2 regions of the Rhizobium sp. USDA 4016 genome follow, and region 1 is predicted to be linked to the other one. Evidence: predicted binding sites of a transcription regulator. Region 1 holds the regulator's gene; the other holds the start of a gene.
The links. Region 1 encodes PhoB, which activates phosphate uptake and scavenging genes when phosphate is short. Its sites were predicted from a motif close to TGTCATNNANCTGTCAT; they were not measured.
Positions count from the first base shown of each region.

Region 1 (4,996 bases):
GGGCGTGATCTCCAGCCCGTTCAACTGGGCGCTCTTCCTCAATGCCGACAGCCGCTTCCCGGAACTGGCTGGCTTGGCTGGCGCGATTTCCGGATCGTTCTGGTCGCTGCTGGTCTGCTTCGCGATCAGCTTCCCGATCGGCATCGCGGCGGCGATCTACCTGGAAGAGTTCGCTCCCAAGAACCGTTTCACCGACCTCATCGAGATCAACATCAACAACCTTGCGGCGGTCCCGTCGGTGGTCTTCGGTCTCCTCGGGCTCGCCGTCTTCCTGAACGGCTTCGGCCTACCGCGGTCGTCTCCGCTCGTCGGCGGCCTCGTTCTCTCGCTGATGACGCTGCCGACGCTCATCATCGTCACACGCGTGTCGCTGAAAGCGGTGCCTTCCTCGATCCGCGAGGCGGCTCTCGGGGTCGGCGCCTCCAAGCACGAGATGATCTTCCATCACGTGCTGTCGCTCGCCATGCCGACCGTCATGACCGGCGCGATCATCTCGCTCGCGCGAGCGCTTGGTGAAACGGCGCCGCTGCTGCTCATTGGTATGAACGCCTTCATCACAAGCCCGCCGGATGGTATCTTCGCGGCGTCGACGGCCCTTCCCAGCCAGATCTACATCTGGGCGGACAGCCCGGAGCGCGGCTTCGTATCGAGGACCTCCGCCGCAATTCTCGTGCTGTTGGGCTTCCTCATATTGATGAATGCAATCGCCATCTTCCTCAGGCAGCGTTTTGAACGCCGCTGGTAACGGAGTAAGGATTATGAACATGTTGACTGAAACAGCAGTTGAGAAGGCTCTGGAGCAGAAACTGAATACGAGCGCCTATAAGATGGTCGGCAAGACGGTGTCTGTCTACTACGGCGAGAAGCGTGCGCTTTTCGACGTGAACCTGAACGTCCGCGAAAACACTGTTACCGCCCTCATCGGCCCATCGGGCTGCGGCAAGTCCACGTTCCTGCGTTGCTTGAACCGCATGAACGACACGATCGACAATTGCCGCGTCACGGGCGAAATCAAGCTGGACGACGCGGATATCTACGATCCGGACATCGACGTCGTGGAACTCCGCGCCCGCGTCGGCATGGTCTTCCAGAAGCCGAACCCGTTCCCGAAGTCTATCTACGAGAACGTTTCTTACGGACCGCGCATCCATGGAATTGCGAGGTCGAAGGCCGACCTTGATCAGATCGTCGAAAGCAGCCTCCATAAGGCCGGCCTCTGGAACGAAGTCAAGGACCGCCTGCAGGAATCCGGCACCGGTCTGTCGGGCGGCCAGCAGCAGCGCTTGTGCATCGCGCGCGCCGTTGCCGTCAGCCCGGAAGTCATCCTGATGGACGAACCGTGCTCGGCGCTCGATCCGATCGCGACCGCCAAGGTCGAGGAGTTGATCCACGAGCTTCGCGAGAACTACAGTATTGTCATCGTGACGCACTCGATGCAGCAGGCAGCCCGCGTTTCGCAGCGCACCGCCATGTTCCACCTCGGCAATCTCGTCGAGGAGAATGACACCGACAAGATGTTCACCAATCCGGACGACCCGCGCACCCAGGATTACATCATGGGCCGCTTCGGCTGAGCTGCGGCGTTCAGGCTATTCAAGGACAATCCCAATGGCATCGACCCATATCTTTTCTGCCTATGACGAGGATCTGAAGTATTTGTCCCGCCGCATCTCGGAAATGGGCGGGCTTGCCGAGCAGATGGTGTCGGACGCCGTCCGCGCGCTAGTTAACGGTGACGCTGGCTTGGCCCAGAAGGTCATCTCCGACGATGTCGTCATGGATCACGCCGAGCGCGAGATCGGCGACAAGGCGATCGTCACGATTGCCCGCCGCCAGCCGGTGGCCTCGGACCTTCGCGAGATCATGGGCTCGATCCGCATCGCGGCCGATCTCGAGCGCGTCGGCGATCTCGGCAAGAACACCGCCAAGCGTGTCATCGCCGTGCAGAGCACCGGCGTTCCGCGCAAGCTCGCCCGCGGTCTCGAGCATCTTTCCGAACTGGCGCTGGTCCAGCTCAAGGAAGTACTCGACGTCTATGCCTCGCGTTCAGCCGACAAGGCGAAGTCGATCCGCGAGCGCGACGAGGAAATCGACGCGATGTACACCTCGCTGTTCCGCGAGCTGTTGACCTACATGATGGAAGATCCGCGCAACATCACCAGCTGCACGCATCTTCTCTTCTGTGCGAAGAACATCGAGCGCATCGGCGATCACGCCACTAACATTGCCGAAACGATCTATTACATGGCGACCGGCGCACAGCCGGAAGGCGAACGTCCGAAGGACGATACTGCCAACACCGTCGGCGCGGTCACGGAATGACAATTCCGAACCGGCCCTCAGGAGACAGAACCGAATGATCCCGAGAGTTGCAGTCGTTGAAGACGAAGAGGCACTGAGCGTGCTTCTTCGCTATAACCTTGAGGCCGAAGGTTTCGAGGTCGACACCATTCTGCGCGGCGACGAGGCCGAAATCAGGCTTCAGGAGCGCACGCCGGATATTCTGATCCTCGATTGGATGCTGCCGGGCGTGTCGGGCATAGAGCTTTGCCGCCGCCTGCGCATGCGCCCGGAAACGGAGCGTCTGCCGATCATCATGCTGACGGCGCGCGGCGAGGAAAGCGAGCGTGTGCGCGGCCTTTCCACCGGCGCCGACGACTACGTGGTCAAGCCGTTCTCCACGCCCGAACTCGTTGCCCGCGTCAAGGCGATGCTGCGCCGCGCCAAGCCCGAGGTGCTCTCCACGGTGCTGAAATGCGGCGATATCGAACTCGACCGCGAAACGCATCGTGTTCACCGCAAGAGCCGCGAAGTCCGTCTCGGCCCGACCGAATTCCGTCTACTGGAATTCCTGATGTCGTCGCCCGGCCGCGTCTTCTCGCGTTCGCAGCTTCTGGACGGTGTCTGGGGCCACGACATTTATGTCGACGAGCGCACCGTGGACGTTCATGTCGGTCGACTGCGCAAGGCGCTGAACTTCTCCAACATGCAGGACGTCATCCGCACCGTCCGCGGCGCAGGATATTCGATGGAAGCATAGCAGGGAGGCTGGAGAAGATGTCGGTGCGGGTACTTGTTGTTGAGCAGGACGAAGATCTGCTCGCGACACTGAAGCATGCTCTGGAGACAGAAGGGTATTCGGTGAACTGTCTTCACCCGCATGCGTCGCTGGTCGAGCTCGTTGCGTTGCGGCTGCCTGATGCGGTGATATTCGGTGCGCCGGCTCCTGGCTCGATGGCAATCTCGACATGCCGCCAGTTCCGGACAACTGGAGCGACCGCCCGCCTTCCGATCGTGGTGCTGCTGGACTCGGCCCTCGAGCAGGACCGGTTGGCCGTTCTCTCCGCCGGAGCCGACGACTGCCTCATAAAGGCAGTCTCCCCCGTGGAACTCCTCATCCGCTTGCGGAACCTCCTGCGGCGTCTCAATCCAGCGCTGCTGGAGAGCACACTGAAGGTCGGGGATCTGACGCTCGATAAGAACGCCCGCCGGGTTCACAGGCAGAAGAAGGAAGTCAAGCTCGGCCCCACCGAGTTCAGGCTGCTCGAGTTTCTGATGAAGTCCCCCGGCCGCGTCCACTCCCGATCGGAATTGAGGGCATCGCTGTGGGGTAACGATGCCAGTGTCGATGAGCGCGCTGTCGACGTACACATCGGGCGTCTCCGGAAGGGCATCAGTTTCGGCAAGGCCGATAAGGTGATCCGGACGGTGCGTGGCGCCGGCTACGCACTCGGCGACTTCTGATCCGGATCAGGTTCCTATCCTATCCCCGTCGCTGTGCGCACAGATTGAGACGCGCGATACAGCTGTTCGCGCAATACGTGTGTCACGTCGATTTCACGCGACTGCCTATATTAGGGTGTGCTTAGTCGCGCTGGAGGTGATTCCAGTCCGCCTTCGGCTCCCATACTCGCCTAAGGGCGTCAGACATATAATCCCGCTGGGATGAGGGTTCGGCCCGATAGGCCACACTCGTCCCAAAGTACAGCTAGTTTGGTTGAAGCGATTTGGAGTATTCCATGACGATCAAGACGGCGTTGTTGAGAATGTCCCTGATTATCGTTTCCGGGTGGGTCATGGTCGGCACCATCACCTTGGTGATGTTCCATTGACCAGCGAGGTGTAAACGGCATGCGGTTCCTGGTGTACACGAAAACGATCGCTGAACTCGATTATGACGAAGAGACGCGCGTCTTGACGATCATCTACCGGGACGGCCAACTGCGATCCGTTCCCCATGTCGATCCCAAGATCATGATGAAAATGGTTGCACAGCTTCCTCCGGAACGATCCCTCTACCTGATGCAGGCGGCGATCTGAACGTCGCGGGCAAGGCAAGGTGCGACCGCACCTGGCGTCAATGCATGGCCTCGATAAAGGCGCGGCGATAGAACGCGCCGAGGTTGATCCGTTCTGCAGCGACCGCCACAAGCTTCTTTTCGAGACGGCGCTCGAATTCCCGCGATCGGGCCGCCCGCGGCCTGCCGTGCGGTGTCGTAGGCTTTAACCGCATCCGTGGTCCGACGTCGTCGCGGTACTGGGCAAGCGTCATGGCGGCCTTGATCAGCAGAGTTCTTATCTGCGGACGGTGCTCGGCAGCGATGACGAGGCCAAACGACTTGATCAGGACAGGCTTCGGGACGGGCAGCTCGATCTCGTCGATGATGTCATTTCCCACTTGCGCTTCCTCGGCGAACACGAGGTATTGGTCCACCAGGTCATGAGCGGCCTCGAGGGTCTCGGTGTCCGGGCTGTACCGGCACCAGGTGTCACCAAAAGCACTCAGCGATCCGTATGACATCAAGAGCTCCTTTGCCCTTCAAATGAACGCGGAAACTGCCTGATTGTTCAAAAGGATGCCGCAAGTGGTGCGAAAGCGGCGCGGCTTCGCCACGATCATTTGCTCCGCGGCGGGATGGCCGCCGCGGGGCAGGGAGGCGCATTCGCGTAGATTCTCCATTTCATTTCGGCCCGTGGGGGCCAATGACGCTAGGGT
Region 1 covers NZ_JBWCCY010000004.1:1,563,910-1,568,905, forward strand. Annotated here, with positions in the region: gene pstA (phosphate ABC transporter permease PstA) at 1-745, shown strand, start outside; gene pstB (phosphate ABC transporter ATP-binding protein PstB) at 759-1,574, shown strand; gene phoU (phosphate signaling complex protein PhoU) at 1,609-2,322, shown strand; gene phoB (phosphate regulon transcriptional regulator PhoB) at 2,357-3,040, shown strand; gene ACZ9DP_RS22850 (winged helix-turn-helix domain-containing protein) at 3,058-3,744, shown strand; gene ACZ9DP_RS22855 (hypothetical protein) at 4,132-4,320, shown strand; gene ACZ9DP_RS22860 (hypothetical protein) at 4,358-4,801, opposite strand.

Region 2 (4,996 bases), 320 kb from region 1:
CGTCGGACCCTTCGGCTCGTACCTGCCGGACCCGCTCAGCCTCTTCATGGAGAAGCGGCTGAAATGATCAGCCGTCGGCCGCGCGCTGCACCGGCGGCGCCTGCTCGTCGATCATGACTTCCGGGCCGAGAGCGGTCTGATCGTTCGTCTTCACTTCGTGCATCCATTCGCGCCAGATCGCGACGAGCAGTGCCATCAAGACCGGGCCGATGAAGAGACCGAGGAAGCCCATGGTCTTCACGCCGCCGACGAGGCCGAAGAAAGTCGGAAGGAAGGGAAGCTTGATCGGGCCGCCGACAAGCTTCGGACGCAGCGTCTTGTCGACGATGAAGAGTTCGACCGTGCCCCAGATGAAGAGCGCGACCCCGGCGACATGCGATCCGCTGGCGACGAGATAGATCGAAACCAAGGTGAACGAGAGCGGCGCGCCGCCGGGTATCAATGCCATGATGCCCGTCAGGACGCCGAGTGTCACAGGCGAGGGGACGCCGGCGATCCAGTAGGCGACGCCGAGCACGATGCCTTCGCCGATCGCGATCAGCGTCATGCCCATAACGGTGGAACTGATCGTTGCCGGAACGACGCGCGAAATCCGCTCCCAGCGATTGGGCAGGATGCGTTCGCCAAGCATGTCGATCTGACGCGAGAAGGACGCGCCGTCGCGATAGACGAAGAACAGCGCGATCAGCATGAAAAGCAGCGTCAGGAGCAGGTGGAACGACGCGCCGCCGGCTGCGAGAACCGCGCGGTAGATATTGCCGATATTGGCACCGCTGACAGCCTGGATGACTTCACCCAAAGAGCCGGGACTGCCGATATATTTCGTCCAGAGATCGTCGAGATAAGGCCCTGCAAAAGGCAAAGCGAGGATCCACTGTGGTGTGGGCGCGCCCTGCCGGTTGGCGTGAATGATCCAGGCGACCCATTCGCGCACCTCGCCCGTCGTATAGGTGATCGCAAGCCCGATCGGGATAACGAGGAAGGTCACGATGAGGATGATCGCGATCGTGGCCGCGATCGTCGTGTTGCCGCCGACGCGCGCAAGAAGTCTGCGATAGAGGGGCCAACTCGCAAACCCGATGACGAGTGCGGCCAGAACCGGAACGACGAAGCCGTAAAAGAAATAGACGCCTGCCGCAACGATGAGGATCAAAAGCCAGCGGGCCGCGGAAATCGAGGGAATGAGCGGCGTGCGTGTGGGCGCAGAAGGCCCAAGCCACCGCGGCTCGCCAGGCAGTTTCTTGTTGCTCGAGAGGCTCACGTCGCTTTTTATTCCTTCTTCTCAATCACGGATATGCGCCATTGGGAGCCCGGACGCAAGCATATCGATCGTCTAAGGGCCGGCCTCTTCCAATCGAAGGTGCGCCAAGTCGTCAGGGCAACGGGATATCTTAAACCTCTGTACGGAATGTGACGGAATTTTCTTCCGAACCTTGCTAGCCCGTGAAAATGGCCGCACGTTGGGCATCAGGATTCATAAGGATCGTTCGGACGATGATGAAATTTTCAGCGGAAGTATCATGGCAGCGCGGCGGGGGCAGTTTCACGGACGGCAAGTACAGCCGCGGCCATATGTGGAATTTCGATGGCGGCCTTTCGGTGCCTGCTTCGGCATCGCCGCACAACGTGCCGCTTCCGTACTCGATCGCCGAGAACGTCGATCCCGAGGAGGCCTATGTCGCGGCGCTCTCAAGTTGCCATATGCTGTTCTACCTGTGGCTTGCCTCGAAGAAGGGCATCGTCGTCGACAGCTATCTCGATACGGCGACCGGGATCATGGAGAAGGTCGACGGAAAAATGCTCGTCGGCCGCGTCGAGCTGAAGCCGGCCGTGGTCTATGCGGACGAAGCGCCGAGCCGCGAAATGGAGGAAAAGCTCCATCACGAGGCCCATGAGCTCTGTTTCCTCGCCAACTCGGTGAAGACGAAAATCGAAGTCCGCCTCGACTAGCTGGACGATCCCTCGGTTGCTATTGCGGACGGCGCAGTATTTTGAAGACGTAGAACTGCGTCTTCTGGCTTGTCGAGAAGTTGTTGTCAGAGCCGAGGATCAGCGCGTCGCTCCCGTCCTTCGCCTTGCCGATCGCCATGGACTCGATATTGTCCGGCACCAGGCCGGCTGCACGCAGATCGAGAACTTGGCTCTTGCGGACGGGAACCACACGCTGATCGGTCTTCGCAAGCGAGGCGATCGCCGAGATGTCTGTAGCGCCGTCGAGATCGATCATGAAGATCTTCACGTTGTTGCCGACGCCTTGGGCATAGCTGCGCTCGACGGCGAGCAACCGGTGACCGTCGAGTGCGATGATCTCCGACATGCCGTTGTCGTTGCCGCCGTCAGCCTTCGCCGCCGCCTGTGGGATAGGCGAGATTGGATAGACATACTGCGCCTTCGGTTCGCCGGTCGTCCCATCATAGCGGATGATGCGCGCAAGGCTGCCGTTCACAAGGGAAGCTGCCGGGCCGTCCTGGTAGAGCGCCGCCTCGATGGCAACGAAGACATCGCCGGAAGGCGCGATCGCAAGGTCTTCGAAGGCGAGGTTGTCGCGGATGCCCGTCGACTTGTCGGCTGTCGGAGCAAAGCCTTCCGGCAACTTGAACTCCCGCATGAAGGCGCCGTCCTGCGAAGCGACGCGGACGAAGGGGGCGATCAGCGCCTTGCCGTCGCCTTCGCTGCCCCAGTAGATGCCATCCCGGCCGAACCGGATCGACTCGGGATCGACGGTGCGCCTGGCGAAGGGTTCGCCGTTTTTGTCCTTCAGCGTCACCTGCTTGACGACGGCAACGCCCTTGAGGCGGGCGCCGTCGACATCGACTGCGAGCTCGTAAAAGCGAGCCGGGCCTTTTTCCGAGCGGTCGTCGCTGATGGCGATGTAGTGGCCCGTTGCCGCGTCGAAATCGAGGCCGGAAATGCCGCCGAATTCGACACCGTTTTCCACGTGGCCTGTCGGGATGACGAATTCGCCGAGATAGGAGAGGGAGATGCCGGCCGCGCAGTCGCCAAAGGGGCAGGACGTCTCGAAGGTCGCGCCGATATCGGTCGCGTGGATAGTGGCGGCGCTGGACAGGAGCGCAAAAGCGGCAGTCGCGAGAAAACGCTTGATCATGGCAAACATCCGGCTGGCAAGGGGTGATGAGCGGAACGAACCGCGCGGCCAATCCCCGAAGGAACGGCGCGCCGCTCGCGGCGCTTCTCATGCACCGGTTATTTGACGGAGTTGTTACGGTTCTTCGTCAGTTCCGTGAAATAGCGGAAGCTCAAATATCGAGATTTTCGGCAAAGGCAGCACGTTCCTGAATGAAGCGGAAGCGCGCATCCGGCTTGGTGCCCATCAGGTCGTCGACCGCGGTGCGGGTTCCTTCGAAATCGACCTCATCGATCACCACGCGCAGCAGCGTGCGCTTGCTCGGATCCATGGTCGTTTCCTTGAGTTGCGCGGGCAGCATTTCGCCGAGACCCTTGAAGCGGCTGATCTCGATCTTCGCCTTGCCCTTGAATTCCGTTTCCATCAGCTCCTGCCGGTGGGCGTCGTCGCGCGCATAGGCGGACTTGGCACCCTGGGTGATCTTGTAGAGCGGAGGCACGGCAAGGAACAGGTGGCCGCCGCGCACGAGCTCGGGCATCTCCTGATAGAAGAAAGTGATCAGCAATGACGCGATGTGGGCGCCGTCGACATCGGCATCGGTCATCACGACGATGCGCTCGTAGCGCAGGTCTTCCTCGCGATATTTGGAACGGGTACCACAGCCGAGAGCCTGAACGAGATCCGCAAGCTGCTGGTTGGCGCCGAGCTTTTCGCGGCCGGCGCTCGCAACGTTCAGGATCTTGCCGCGCAAAGGCAGGATCGCCTGATTGGCGCGGTTGCGCGCCTGCTTGGCGGAACCGCCTGCCGAGTCGCCTTCGACGATGAAGAGTTCGGCGCCCTGAGCGGTGTTCTGCGCACAATCGGCTAATTTGCCCGGAAGGCGCAATTTGCGCACGGCCGTCTTGCGGTTGACTTCCTTTTCCTTGCGGCGGCGCAGACGCTCTTCGGCGCGCTCGATTACCCAGTCGAGCAGCTTTTCGGCCTCGTTGGGATTGTCCGCCAGGTAATGATCGAAGGGATCGCGAAGCGCGTTCTCGACGATGCGCTGCGCCTCGACGGTCGCAAGCCTGTCCTTGGTCTGGCCGACGAATTCCGGCTCGCGGATGAAAACCGACAGCATGCCGACGGCGGAAATCATCACATCGTCGGTGGTGATCTGCGCTGCGCGCTTGTTCTGCGTCAGGTCGGCATAGGCCTTCAGCCCCTTGGTCAGCGCGATGCGCAGGCCTGCCTCATGCGTGCCGCCCTCTGGCGTCGGAATGGTGTTGCAATAGGAGTGGATCTGCTGGTCGCCGCCGTACCAGGTGATCGCCCATTCGAGCGAACCATGGCCGCTTGCTTTCTCTGTCTTGCCGGCGAAGATTTCGCGGGTGACGGTGAACTCCTTGCCCATCGTCGCCTGCAGGTAGTCTTTCAGCCCGCCGGGGAAGTGGAAGACTGCCCTATCCGGGATTTCCGAGCCTTCCGGGAGCACGCCTTCATCGCAACTCCAGCGGATTTCGACGCCGCCGAAAAGATAGGCTTTCGAGCGTGCCATGCGGAAGACGCGCCCGGCATCGAATTTCGCATGGTCGCCGAAAATCTGCGGATCGGGATGGAAGCGCACGCGGGTGCCGCGGCGGTTATGCACATCGCCTAGCTCCTCGAGACCGCCCTGCGGCATGCCGCGCGAAAAACGCTGGCGATAGAGCTTGCGGTTTCGCGCCACTTCAACCTCGAGATAATCCGACAGCGCGTTGACGACCGAAACGCCGACGCCGTGCAGACCGCCCGAGGTCTCGTAAGCCTTGCCGTCGAACTTGCCGCCGGCATGGAGCTTGGTCATGATGACTTCGAGCGTCGATTTGCCCGGAACCTGGGGATGGTTCTCGACGGGGATGCCGCGGCCATTATCACTGACCGTCAGATAGC
Region 2 covers NZ_JBWCCY010000004.1:1,884,745-1,889,740, forward strand. Annotated here, with positions in the region: gene ACZ9DP_RS24515 (GNAT family N-acetyltransferase) at 1-67, shown strand, start outside; gene ACZ9DP_RS24520 (AI-2E family transporter) at 68-1,261, opposite strand; gene ACZ9DP_RS24525 (OsmC family protein) at 1,495-1,950, shown strand; gene ACZ9DP_RS24530 (esterase-like activity of phytase family protein) at 1,970-3,106, opposite strand; gene parE (DNA topoisomerase IV subunit B) at 3,258-4,996, opposite strand, start outside.
Region 2: the regulator PhoB is predicted to act here: its motif matches at 3,192-3,208, upstream of ACZ9DP_RS24530 (esterase-like activity of phytase family protein).